Regions from separate parts of the Pseudoalteromonas sp. SG45-3 genome, predicted to be linked through region 3. Evidence: predicted binding sites of a transcription regulator. Region 3 holds the regulator's gene; each other region holds the start of a gene.
The links. The regulator sigma-54, encoded in region 3, starts transcription at its own class of promoters, with help from an activator protein. The targets are predictions, from matches to a motif close to GTTGGCACGNNNNTNGNNT.

Region 1 (3,507 bases), on a different contig from region 3:
ATCGCTCAATAACTGGTTAATTTTACTTTGCTGCTCTGTTGGCAGCGCAGGTAAGTTTTCAAGTCCAGTTAACGAAAAATAATCTAAAAATTGTTTAGTAGTTGCATATAAAGCCGGCTTACCCGGAACCTCTTTATGCCCTACCACTTTAACCCACTCTCTTTCGAGTAGGGTTTTAATAATATTCGAACCCGTAGTAACACCCCTTACTTGCTCAATTTCACCGCGCGTAATGGGCTGCCTATATGCAATAAGTGATAATGTTTCCAGTAAAGCACGTGAGTATTTTGGTGCGCGTTCTTGCCACAAGTTATTTAACCAAGGGCTTAAACTACTACATGCCTGAAAACGATACCCACTACCAACTTCAACTAAGCGAATACCACGAGTTTGAAAATGTTCTTGTATTGTATCTATTGCGTCGTTTATTCGCGCCATAGAAATAGCTAAATCTATTAATACAGTATCTTTAAGGTGGCGTTTACTAACAGGCTTATCTGCAACAAAAATAGCTGCTTCAATGATCTCAACTAGTTGTTCATCACTAATTCGCCGACCCGCCATACACACTCTTAACAAATAAAAATACACAGCCATCTATTATGACAGAACAACACCAAACTAGGAAAATATATCTACTAAATAACTAGATTTTAAATACAAAAAAGCCAGTGATTATCACTGGCTTCTAATTTACTCTTTAAAACAACAAATATTAGCTGTGTTTAATGGCTTCTAATGCATCATCTTCAGCTACTGCGTTACCGTATTTTTTAATGTAACCCATAAACTCGCTTTTACTGATGCGCTTATCTTGGTTTTTATCCATGTAACCAAAGTGATTTGAAATATCATCATCGTTACCTTCAACTACCGAAATATAGCCATTACTGTCGTTATCTAAGCTTGAAAAGCTGCTTTCAATTTTATCGAATTTAGCGATTTCAGCTTTAAATGCCGACTCACTTACTTCAGAATCAGTGGCTACTTTACCATTGTTTAACTTCATGTAAGAGTTGAATTCTTTGCGGCTAATTTCGTTATCCATATTGGTATCAATATTTGAAAAATGGCCCCAAATGCTATCGTCATCAGCTTCAACTTTTGAGATGTAGCCATCGCTGTCATTATCTAAACTTGCAAAGTCACTGTCTATTCTTTCAAGACCCTGATTAGATGAACAAGCCGCTAGGCTTAATGATGCTAAAATAGTGGCTGCTAATGTTAACTTTTTCATAAGACGTATCCTTCGTAATTAATTAAATGTCACTTTAACTAATACAAATCCAATGCCAATAATAGTTAACTTATAAGAATCAATAACTTAATCTTGGTTGGTGCATTTATTGAACAGTTTCAACAAGTTAAGCTTGCAAGCTTTGCAAACAACCTTGTAATTTTTGCAAAAAAATACCCGGTAAAAAACCAGGTATCTCAATTTTAGTTATATAGTTCAGCTAATAATTAGATTGCTGCGTTTTGGTAGCGTTTAACAAACTCAGTAACGTTTTGACCATTACATTTTAATGAGTTTAAGTTACCAATTTTTTGACGAACAGGTGCTAAACCTTGTTTTAAAGCCGTCATACATAATTGAGTTTCTTGTTGAGCGTCTTTTGCAAATACTTCTACTTTCTCAACTGATGCGTTGCTTAATGTCGTTTTTTTAGCAATATCGCGAATATCTTCACCATTACATAAAATGCTTTTAGAAAAACGAGATAAGTAAACACCGTGCTGAGCAGCTTCTTTACGAGCAACACTAAAGCCTTCGTTTGCGCTTAGTACACATAACTTAGACTCAATTTTATTATCTTGACTGAAGTAAGTATTGCTTTGTGCTGAAGCAGTTGCAGATGCTAATAAAGCAGTAGCTAAAAGTAGTTGTGTTTTCATGAGAGATCCTATTTGAACGAGCTAAACAAGTGAATTTCGCGCATTATATATTCAATAAAGTTAAGTTCAATTGAATTTTTTATTTATTTAAAAAATTAATACTGCATTTACAATGTTTAAACCTTACTCACCAATTGATCAACATTTGTGCAGCTATTTTCTCATTTCAGTCATGTTATGTACGCGTATTTACTGATACAATTTAATTCATTAAATAGATCCAATTTTAAGGTAAATTTTATGAAAGTGATTTCTTTCAATATCAATGGTCTGCGTGCTCGTCTCCACCAATTACAAGCAATTATCGACAAACATCAACCAGACGTTATTGGCTTGCAAGAGATTAAAGTTCATGACGAAGCATTCCCACTAGAAGATGTACAAAAAATGGGATATCACGTCTACTTTCATGGCCAAAAAGCCCATTATGGCGTAGCTATGTTATGCAAAAAAGAGCCTAAATCGGTCTTAAAAGGCTTTGCTACCGATACAGAGGAATCGCAAAAACGCATGATAAGCGTCACTGTTGAACAAGATAACGGTCGCGACCTTACAGTCATGAATGGCTATTTCCCACAAGGTGATAATATTAATCACGAAACTAAATTCCCTTATAAACGACAATTTTATAAAGATTTAATGACACACCTTGAAACCAACCACACCCCCGATCAAGACGTCATTGTTATGGGCGATATCAACATATCACCCACCGATTTAGATATTGGTATTGGCGAAGTTAATGCAAAGCGTTGGTTAAAAACGGGTAAATGTTCTTTCCAACCGGTAGAGCGTGAATGGCTTGCAACATTACTTAATTGGGGCTTTAAAGACACCTTTAGAGAACAAAACCCAGAAACAGACGATCAATATTCGTGGTTTGACTATCGCTCTAAAGGGTTTGTAGATAACCGAGGGCTTCGAATAGATGTAGTACTTGCAACTAATGAGCTTGCAGCACGCTGTATAGATAGTGGTATTGACTACGAACTGCGCGGTATTGAAAAACCCTCAGATCATGCCCCTATATGGTCAACATTTAAGTAATTACTATGCTCAGCATAACAATACAAGGGCTACTTTGGGCCCTTGTAATTATTATTGCCCTACTAAGCTTTGATAAAAAAACATATAAAACATTGCTTAATACGCCAGCCCGTCAAACTGGAGTTCTTGCATGTGCGTTAGTATTTGCAGTGCTTTGGCGAATAAAAGCAGGAATTTTAACGGGCCTTGATTTACACATACTAGGTGTTACCGCCGCTACATTAATTTTAGGCTGGCGATTAACGATTTTAAGTAGCCTACTTGCCACAGCGCTACTAACTGCATTTGGTCAAATTGAACTTGAACTGTTACCAGTACAACTGCTTATTGGTGCGTTTATTCCTATTTTACTAAGCTACCTTGGCTTTATAATTAGTTACCAGTATTTACCTCGTCATTTTTTTGTTTATATATTTGTTTGTGCGTTTATAACTGCAGGGTTTATAGCCTGTATAAAAATAAGCCTAGGTGCTTTATTTTACTTAGCTATAGGGCAATACAATTGGCAAGAACTTGCAGATAACTACGTTTATTTAAGTGCCATAATTTGGTTTCCTGAAGCAA
Region 2 (3,507 bases), 170 kb from region 3:
TGGAAACCGACAGTTGAAAATACGAGTAAGCAACCGATTCTAACTTATCTCAAAATGGATTTTATGGTGAGCCCAAAACCTACTGATGCAGAGTACTTAGCGCATTGTTCTAAAAATAAAGTCTGAACGTAATTAATAGTATAAATATAATAAGCTAGGTGTTTGTGTACCTAGCTATAAGACTACTTACTTGCATATAAACTGTATTCACTTAGCGTTAGCTTGCCGTCTTTGTCTTGATCATAGCTTGAAAATCGAGACCACAAAGCGGGGTCTACAGCGGTTTCTGAACGTGTTAAAAAACCATCCTGGTTTCTATCAAGTTTTTCAAATTGCTCTGCAACATTGTTGCTTGCAGCAAAGCCTAATGTGCTAAAAATACTAAACGCAAAAAGCGCTATATAGCTTGTTTTTTTCATGAAAAATACTCAGTAGAGGTTATTGGTAAGGTAATTTTTAAATTCGATTAACGAAATTTGGTTATCTTGGTTTTTGTCCCATTTTACAAATGTGTTTAATAGTTGTGGTTGGGGATCAAGTTCGTCATGCGTTAAATAGCCACTTTTGTCGCTATCGAGGTGATCAAAGCGTTGCTTTACATCAAGTGCAGCGGCATCAAAGCTTAATAGCATTAAGATGCTTATAATAAGGGGAAGTATCTTCATGGTGTTCCTTCCAAAAGATGTATTTAAAGTTTGTGGCTAAAATAAAGTGAAAAGGAAAAAGCACTTGCCGTAATTTAACTCCCAACATTAAATCCTTTTACACACTCCCTCAGGGATTATGGCAAATGCTTTTAATTCCAGTTTACCTATAACAAGCTTAAGTAAAGCTTAATCAGTAATTACTCATTAAGGTTTAAAGCTTTCAAATTCCTTTTTTGAGACCTTTTCATCACCGTCTTCATCTAAGTCGGCAAATTGTCTCATTACTTCCTTATCTTCCTTTGCTTCTGCAATTGATATTTGTCCGTCCATGTCTTTATCTAAGTGGGCAAAACGCACATTTGTTGGCGATGCAATTACGGTGGCACTAATTGCTAAAAACATTAATGAAAAAGCGGCTATAAGTTGTTTCATAATCACGTTCCTTATTAAATGAGTTTATTGAATAAATTTTTTGAATTCATCTAGCGACAATTGCCCATCTTGATTAGTATCAATTTGAGAAAAATTCTCGTGTAACACAGCATCTTCACCTGCTTCGGCTTCACTTAATGTGCCGTTACTGTCTTTATCAAGTTCGTTAAAAGTCGCGTGAACGTCCATTGCGTGTGCATTAGCGCCTAAAAAGCCTAAAGCCAGTAATGATGAAATTACTAAAATGCGTTTGTTCATAATTATTTCCTTATTGATTAAAGTTATTACTCCTATTACAAAAATGGTGCCAATAATAATTGTTGTTATTTTTCAATTGGTTATTGTTTTAGCTTTAAGCCAGTGAGAAGTTTTTACTGGGTTTATTGTAATTTTTGTGCGCCTTTTGCAACACTATTTAATGGGGTTAAAAGGGAGTTTATTAAAATCAACGAGTTACGTTGTCTCTATTTGGCGACACATTGTTTTGTAGTGCTGGCTGTTAATCGTATTAAATATAATTGCTGGTTCAGCTAGTGTATAAGGTAAGCACTTAATAATAGAACGCTTAACTTAAAAGGACTAAACGAAATGCCAGCAACCATAGCTAAAAAATACCAAGCAATGCTTAACTGGCGGCCTAATTTAATTGGGCAATTTGCAATGAGTATGCTGCTTTCGTTACTGCCGCTTTCTATAGTGGTGATCGTATTTTTAAATGCGCTTAATAAGCAATTAGCGGTTACTCAAAGTATTGTGAGTAGCAACTACCAAGTTACCAAATCGTTTAACACTTTAAAGCAAGAACTCAACAGCCTTGAACGCGCTACTAGGCAAAACTGGGTATTAAAAAGTGAATCGCTTGATAAGCTCATTGTCGATAAATGGCAATCATCCCTACAAAGCATTGATGAACTCAAATTTGTAAACACGAATAAAGAGTATATCAACCAATGGCAACGCTTATATACCACCTTACAAACCGCGCATGTAAAACTCGTTGAGCAAAAACAACAACAAGCTGAGCTATTTGTGCCAGTGAGCGATTTAATTGCTGAACTTACTTTATGGTTACGTGATAAAAACGAAGCGCAAATTACCAATAACCAAAATGAGCTTACAAGCCTGCAAGCGTCATTTATAAACTGGCTGGTGGCACTTATCCCACTGACTTTAATTGTTGGGGGAGGTTTTTTATGGCGCATAAGTGGGCGGCTAAAAGGGTTAACTACGGTTATTGATAAGCTTGGGCAGGGGCATTGGCAGCAAAAAATATCTGTGAAAGGTTCAGCTGAGCTTGTTGAGCTAGGAGAAAAGCTCCAATGGGTACAAGAACAGCTTCATATGCTTGAGCAGCAAAAAGATACTTTTTTACGCCATGTAACTCATGAGCTAAAAACGCCGCTTGCTTCAATGGTCGAAGGCACTGACTTATTAACTGATGAAATAGTAGGTCCAATTACCGCTGAGCAAAAAGCAGTGCTTGAGCTTATTAGCCAATCTATGGTGCGCCTTCGTACAATGATTGACAGCTTGCTGAGTTATAATGCTATTCGCACCAGTAAAGATAGCCTAAGCGAAGTTGAATTTAGTCTTCTTATTAATAAAATTAATAGCCATTTTGAGCATCGCTTAACTGCGCGTCAGCAAGCTCTGCAGTGGCAAAATACTTTACCTAACAAACCGCTTGCTTTACCTAGTGAGCTTATTGAGATGATTTTAATTCAGCTTATTTCAAATGGCTTAAAATTTTCACAAGATAAGCAAAGCGTTACTATTAATTTAGCGCTTGAGCAAAACCAGCTTTGTATCGTTGTACTTGATAAAGGGTGCGGTATTAAAGAGCAAGAAAAAACTCAAATTTTCAGCGCATTTTATCAAGGTAAACACAGTAAAAATGTTACGCTGCAAGGCAGTGGGCTGGGTTTAACTATTGTAAAAGAGTCTGTTGAACAGCTAAGAGGTACACTTAGTGTTGAGCATAACGAGCCACATGGTTGCCGGTTTTCAATTAAAATTCCCATAACAAAAAATCTAGGAGTTAATTAACATGCGCTTGCGTTTAATCGCTATTTTATGTGTGCTCAGTAGCAGCATGGTTATATCAGGTTGTGAAATTAATAATGGGCAAGAAGAGCGTGTGTCAATTACACCTGCACCTGTGGTCGATACAAAAAAAACGACCGACAAAAACAGTAACCCTAGTCCAAAACCTAGACCAAAAATTGAACCAAGCTATCCTCCTGCAGAGCAAGTTATTGCATGGCACGCTAATCAGTGTGGCGGGTTTAAATTGGTACCTAGCAAAAATGTTTTTACAGGCGAAAACGAGCTTAAACGCTTTTTTAAATTTATGTGCTTAAACATAAATAATGATCCAAATACGGTAATGACTCAGTTGCTAAAGCTCGATCTTGCTTACTTTTGGCCT
Region 3 (3,507 bases):
GCTTGTTCCTAGCGACAAAGGTAAAATATCTATTGATGATAACGATATTACTCTTTTACCTATGCATAGTCGTGCTAGATTAGGCATAGGCTACTTACCACAAGAGTCATCGATTTTTAGAAAGCTGACTGTTTATCAAAACTTAATGGCCATTTTAGAAACACGCAAAGAACTAAATAAACAAGCCAGAGAAGACACGCTCAATAACTTATTAGATGAATTTAGCATACAACACATTCGTGATAGCCAAGGTATGGCATTATCGGGTGGAGAACGTCGTCGTGTAGAAATAGCACGAGCGCTGGCAGCAGATCCTAAATTTATATTACTGGATGAACCGTTTGCCGGTGTTGACCCTATTTCGGTATTAGATATAAAGAAAATAATAGAACATCTTAAAAATCGTGGGATTGGTGTATTAATTACCGACCATAACGTAAGAGAGACCCTTGATGTTTGTGAAAAAGCCTACATTGTTTCTCATGGGGAGCTGATTGCATCAGGTACTCCAGAACACGTATTAAATGATAAAACAGTACGCGATGTTTACTTAGGCGAGCAATTTAGGCTGTAACATTTACGCCATGTCTTTAAGCATCTGCTAGTATTAATTATAACAACATAAAAGGATTGTTAGAGATACATGAGGCAATCACTACAGCTGCGCATGGGCCAGCAACTTACAATGACTCCACAGTTGCAACAAGCTATTCGTTTGTTGCAACTCAGTACATTGGATCTCCAGCAAGAAATACAAGAAGCTCTCGACAGTAATCCACTATTAGAGGTTGAAGAGGCAGACTATTCCGAAGACGCTGCTGGTAAAAACGAGCAAAAAGCTGATACCGATGACATAACTGTTAGCGCATCTGCTGATGATGCTCCGAGCGAATATGAACAAGATACTGGTGAAGCACTTGCAAAAGACACGCTAAGTGACGACATGGCTATGGATGTTAGTTGGGATGAGTACATGAGTGCCGCTCCTGCAGCCTCATCAGGTCCAATGCCCGAAGACGAATCAATATACCAAGGCGCCTCTACTGAAACGCTCCATGAGTATTTAATGTGGCAATTACAACTAACGCCATTTAGCCCTACAGACGAAGCTATTGCTATTGCTATTGTAGAAGCTGTCGATGATTCAGGTATTTTAACACTAAGCTGCGAAGAGATTTTAGAAAGCTTTAATCAAGAAAACGAAGATGATAACGAAGTCGAACTTGATGAAATTGAAGCGGTATTAAAACGCATCCAACTGTTTGATCCTGTTGGTATTGCTGCACGTAGTTTACAAGAGTGTTTGTGTATTCAGCTTAATCAATTTGATAAAGAAACACCTTATATTAATGAAACGAAAATGATTTTAACCGAGCATATTGATCTATTAGCAGCTCGCGACTATCGTACATTAATGAAAAAAACTAAGCTCAAAGAAGAAGAGCTTAAAGAAGTAATGACACTAATACATACTCTCAACCCAAAACCTGCAGATACTATTGTAAGGGAAGAATCTGAGTATGTTATTCCTGATGTGTCAGTTAAAAAAATTAAAGGCCGCTGGGTTGTCGAATTAAACCCAGATAGCATGCCTAAAATTCGTGTTAATAGCCAATACGCAGCAATGTCTCGCACTGTAAAATCAAGTGGCGACAGCCAGTTTATTCGCTCACATTTACAAGAAGCTAAATGGTTTATTAAAAGCTTAGAAAGTAGAAACGACACGCTATTAAAAGTTACTAATTGTATTGTTAAGCAACAACAAGGCTTTTTTGAACATGGCCCTGAAGCCATGAAACCAATGGTTTTAAATGATGTGGCTGAAATGGTAGAAATGCACGAATCGACAATTTCGCGTGTTACTACTCAAAAGTACATGCATACACCCCGTGGTATATTTGAGCTTAAATATTTTTTCTCAAGCCATGTAAGTACTGAAAACGGTGGTGAATGTTCATCTACAGCAATACGTGCGCTTATCCGAAAATTAATCGCAGCAGAAAACTCAGCAAAACCATTGAGTGATAGCAAAATAGCGGATATATTGGCTGAGCAAGGAATTAAAGTAGCGAGACGTACAATCGCAAAATACCGCGAATCTCTTGCTATTCCACCGTCAAATCAGCGTAAAAGTCTGATTTAAGACGCTAAACTAAGAGGGTAATGCTTATGCAACTAAACTTAACTGGTCGTCACGTAGAATTAACCGATTCACTAAGAGACTATATTAATACTAAATTTGCGAAGCTTGAAAGACACTCTGATCATATTAATAATGTTCATGTCATTCTCGATGTAGAAAAATTAAATCAAAAAGCAGAAGCCACAATACACGTAAGCGGTGCTGAGCTATTTGCCTCTACAGAACATCAAGATATGTATGCCGCTATTGACTCGTTGATCGACAAGCTCGATCGCCAAGTAATCAAACACAAAGAGAAGCTTGCTCGACACTAATATGATGAAATTAAGTTCACTTATATGCCAGGACTGCAGCAAAGCTGCGGTCCTTTTTAATAGCAAAAAAAGAATTTTAGAGTTCATTAGCGAACTTGCTCACGACAAACTTCCGTATTTACCGCAACAAGATATTCTTAATGCTTTAATGAGCAGAGAGAAATTAGGTAGTACAGGTATAGGGCGTGGCATTGCTATTCCTCATGGAAGAATGAGCGGTGCAGAAGAGCCTTTGGCTTTAGTGCTCGTTAGCGAAACTCCAATAAACTTTGATGCAATCGATAATCGCCCTGTTGATATTTTTGTCGCACTCATCGTACCAGATGGCGATAACCAGCAGCACTTAAAGACTCTAGCAACCATTGCTGATAAACTAAACAACAAAGATTTTTGTAAACAGTTACGCAGTGCAAAATCTGATACTGAGCTTTACCAAGTTATTGTCGATCAATCATAGTTTTATAAAGGGTGTTAAATGGAGTTAATTATCATAAGCGGCCGTTCTGGTTCTGGAAAGTCGGTTGCTTTGCGCGTTGTAGAAGATTTAGGTTATTATTGCGTAGATAATATTCCAGTAAACCTACTACCTTCATTAGTTCGCAGTGTGTCTGATAGCTACGATAAAATTGCTGTTAGCATTGATGTGCGCAACATCCCTAAAGAACAAGATGAATTTAACGATATTCTTGAATACTTACCTGGCTTTGCAAACCCTACGTTGTTTTATTTAGATAGCGACGATCAGACATTGATCAAACGCTTTTCAGAAACACGCAGATTACACCCACTATCAATAGACTCGTTGCCGCTTGATTTAGCCATCAAAAAAGAAAAAGAATTACTTGATGTATTAACCACTCGCGCCGACTTTATGATAGATACGACTGATTTAAGTGTTCATCAACTCGCTGAATCTATTCGTGAAAAGATTTTAGGTAAAAAAGATAAGCAACTGATTGTCACATTTGAATCATTTGGTTTTAAACACGGTATACCAAAAGAAGCAGACTACGTATTTGATGCACGCTTTTTACCAAATCCACACTGGGA
Region 4 (3,507 bases), on a different contig from region 3:
CTAATCTCGTGAAAGATTATACTTTTTCATTTTCTCAACGAGTGTTGTTCTGCGAACCCCTAATATCTCTGCAGCGCGAGCTACAACGTAATCATAGCGCTCTAACGCTTGGGTAATTAAGCTAATTTCAAGCTCTGCTAAATAATCTTTAAGTTCAATACCATCATCAGGTAATAGCCCACTACCCGTTTGGCTAAACTCAGCGTCTGGCTCACTTTCGTAATCACTAAAGCCTGTACTAAATATGTCGTTAAAGGCGTCTTTTTCCATTAACTCTTCAGGGTATTCTGGCTCGTAGGCTTCAACTTCAATGTAACGATATTTGTTAGGTAAATCAGGAATATCGACCACTTTGTCAGGGAACATAATAACCATACGCTCCACCAAATTAGCAAGCTCACGAATATTACCAGGCCAAGCATGTTCTTTTAAGCTCTCAACTGCGCGCTCTGTAAACTTAGCGGTAGAACCAGTCTGGTCGTTAACACGGCGCATTAACTCTTTTAAAAGCAGCGGAATATCATCAGCTCGTTCACTCAGCGATGGGTTTTCGATAGGGAATACATTTAAACGGTAATATAAATCTTCCCTAAAACTACCCTCTTCAATCATTGTTTCAAGATTACGATGCGTGGCCGCAATAACGCGTACATCAGCTTGGATTGCCTTTGTACCACCAACACGTTCGTAGCTGCGTTCTTGCAATACTCGCAGCAACTTAACTTGCATTTGCAGTGGCATATCGCCTATTTCATCTAAAAATAGCGTCCCGCCTTGAGCTAGTTCAAAGCGCCCTTTACGAGCCGATATAGCACCAGTAAACGCGCCTTTTTCGTGGCCAAATAGTTCACTTTCGAGCAGCTCTGCCGGAATAGCACCACAGTTTACAGGTACAAACGGTCCATTAATGCGCTTTGAAAGCAAGTGTACATTACGGGCAACCACTTCTTTACCTGTGCCTGATTCGCCCAAAATTAAAACATTAGCATCAGTTTTTGCCACTTGTTCAATTAAAAAGCGAACATCTTTGACTGCCTCTGTTTCACCAACAAGTCCATCAAAAGTTTTATGTGGTTTAGAATGCTTATGCTCATTAGGCAGCATACGCTGATACTGCTGGCAGTCGTGAAGTAACTGAGTTGTTACTTCGTGATTAAACGGCTCGCAAATAAGCCCCACTACATTAGCTATACTTAATAGTGGTTTTAGCGTTTCGCCAATTAACAAAAAGGGTAATGTTGGATAGCGTTTAATTAAGCTTTCGTGGTCAAGTGATTGCAACGCTCCTAAAATAATCATGCATTCTTGCTGCTGATATTTTTTGCATTCTTGTTCAAAGCAGTCTTCGCTTAATAGTTGAGCAGCCTCACCAATAAAGCCAAGTGAAGCATTTAATCCTATTGCGCGGTTGTTATTATTATCTAAAATCAAGATCATATTTAGCGAGCCGTACTTTCACTAATTTGTATAATTAGTTAAATTGTAAGCCAGTTCAGCATGGATGCAAGTGATAGCGGCAGTTTTTTGACATAAACGCCAAAAAACAGGCGGGCTAGTTAAGTCAATCATACTTAATAGTTAATCATTAAGTATGGGTTATAGTTTTAACTTAGCCATTACTTAACTATTACCTAACTATTACCTAACTATAACTTAGCCCTAAAAATTAATTTACTCTGCAATAAAAATGCTATTGTTAGTAAATAAACTCAATTATAAATTTAAGTTGAAGTTACAAATGCCGATACATAAATAAGTGAAAATGCTTGGCATTAATATTGCTTTGTTCTTATAAAAGTATAAAAGCTTAATTAATTTTTTGTATTAGCTTTCACATAATTTTATCGTTTTAAATTTTAGGATTTTCCCATGGCTCATGTCTCAGTAAAAAAATACAGTCAAGTTCGTGCCAGTAGTATTGCCGAAATGGCTCCTTACGAACAAATAAACCTTATATTCAGTAATATTATCGGTCGCTTAGCAGCAACAAAAGGGTTTATTGAGCGCAAAGAAATACAAAAAAAAGGTGAAAACATTTCAGCCTGTGTTTTATTATTTGGTGCACTGCAAGACGCACTTAATTTAGAAGTAGAACAAGACCCTAGTATTTCTAACAATTTATTGGCACTTTACGATTACTGCCAGCGCCGTTTAACGCAAGCGAACATAAACAACGATATTGAAGCAATTGTGGAAGTATCAAGTATTGTTAAAGAAATTAAAGAAGGCTGGGATAATATTCCGCTAGATCAACGAAGCCCTGCGGTTTAATTTCAATTATGGACTCGCCAACATTTTCAGAGCCATTAACTAACTACTCTGAGCTCATACAAAACTTGCTTAGTAAAATTGAAGTGTTAGTAAATGATGATAATGCAGACGAAGCTCAGCCTCTTTTAGACACTTTAAATGTTGAACTAAAGCAATGGTGCGAGAGCAGCGACGGCCCAAGCGCAGAGCAATTAGAATTAGTTCAGCTTCGTATAAATACTATTTTAGTAAAAGCGAATAGTGCAAAAAACGAGTCATCTAAAGCTATTATTAAACATAAAAAATCAGGTAAGGCGATTAAAGCTTATAAAGCAAGTCGCTAAAATCTACTTAAATAGAAAACACAAAAAAACCGTTTTAAATAACGGTTTTTTTGTGCTTTCTTAATTTAGTTATTAATTTAATATCATACTTATCTACTAAGAGTTATCTCGTACTACGCCTGGCATATTCTCTAATTGAGCTTGAACATAACTGCTGGTGTTATTAAGGCTCGCCACTAATAAATCCATCGCATTATATTGAGCATATAAGCGAGACGATAGCGACTCCATTTTACTGGCAAGGTCCAAGCGCTGATCATCTAAATCGTCTAGCTGATTTGTTTTACTATCAATTCGGTTTTGGATAATGCCGTCAGAATCTGTATAAAAGCTCATTAGCTCATCAAAAGACTGTGCGAAGCCATCATCGTCATTACCTACAAAAAACTGCTGCACTAAATTTACATCTGCGTCTATTTGCTCATCGAGTGTTTCTGTATTTAGCGTTAAAACACCATAACGGTCTGTTTCTACACCTAGCCGCGAAAGTGATAACGAGTTACCGTCACCTAAATCAACTGATTCAGTTATTTCACTACGAAGCTTTGACATAACGCCTCGAAGTAGTGAATCTCCAGCCATGACTCCTGCACCCGCTTCACTTGAGGCACCTAGGTTATTGCTCAGCTCTAACAGCTCATTATAACTTTCAATAAAGCTATTTAAGCCTGCTCTAATATTATTATTATTTTCGGTAATTGATATGTCGCTTATGTCGTCATCGATATCGTGCGGTTTTTTAGCTGTTATTGTTATACCGTCAATCACTCCGGCAAATTCATTAGATGAACTACTTACAGTTAGCGAGCCATCAATGGTAATTGATGCATCAATTGCTGCAATTACTTCACTCGCATTTTGCACACCAGCAGTGTCAAATGCCAAACGGGAAAGACCATTTACATCAGTGTTA

Region 1: a site for sigma-54 is predicted at 1,279-1,297, ahead of H5126_RS11425 (EF-hand domain-containing protein). Genes of this name have one in related genera too.
Region 2: a site for sigma-54 is predicted at 1,373-1,391, ahead of H5126_RS06385 (EF-hand domain-containing protein). Genes of this name have one in related genera too.
Region 4: a site for sigma-54 is predicted at 1,766-1,784, ahead of fliS (flagellar export chaperone FliS). Genes of this name have one in related genera too.

What each region holds. Positions count from the first base shown of each region.
Region 1 covers NZ_JACJEN010000008.1:78,148-81,654, reverse strand. The annotation lists gene scpB (SMC-Scp complex subunit ScpB) at 1-564, opposite strand, end outside; gene H5126_RS11425 (EF-hand domain-containing protein) at 716-1,237, opposite strand; gene H5126_RS11420 (hypothetical protein) at 1,465-1,896, opposite strand; gene xthA (exodeoxyribonuclease III) at 2,137-2,943, shown strand; gene H5126_RS11410 (energy-coupling factor ABC transporter permease) at 2,949-3,507, shown strand, end outside.
Region 2 covers NZ_JACJEN010000004.1:60,967-64,473, reverse strand. The annotation lists gene H5126_RS21445 (energy transducer TonB) at 1-126, shown strand, start outside; gene H5126_RS06400 (calcium-binding protein) at 183-419, opposite strand; gene H5126_RS06395 (calcium dependent protein) at 429-665, opposite strand; gene H5126_RS06390 (hypothetical protein) at 852-1,079, opposite strand; gene H5126_RS06385 (EF-hand domain-containing protein) at 1,104-1,337, opposite strand; gene H5126_RS06380 (sensor histidine kinase KdpD) at 1,668-3,125, shown strand; gene H5126_RS06375 (hypothetical protein) at 3,127-3,507, shown strand, end outside.
Region 3 covers NZ_JACJEN010000004.1:228,785-232,291, forward strand. The annotation lists gene lptB (LPS export ABC transporter ATP-binding protein) at 1-574, shown strand, start outside; gene H5126_RS07175 (RNA polymerase factor sigma-54) at 644-2,143, shown strand; gene hpf (ribosome hibernation promoting factor) at 2,170-2,457, shown strand; gene ptsN (PTS IIA-like nitrogen regulatory protein PtsN) at 2,462-2,914, shown strand; gene rapZ (RNase adapter RapZ) at 2,933-3,507, shown strand, end outside.
Region 4 covers NZ_JACJEN010000013.1:26,831-30,337, reverse strand. The annotation lists gene H5126_RS14295 (sigma-54-dependent Fis family transcriptional regulator) at 1-1,437, opposite strand; gene fliS (flagellar export chaperone FliS) at 1,870-2,271, shown strand; gene H5126_RS14285 (hypothetical protein) at 2,280-2,594, shown strand; gene fliD (flagellar filament capping protein FliD) at 2,691-3,507, opposite strand, start outside.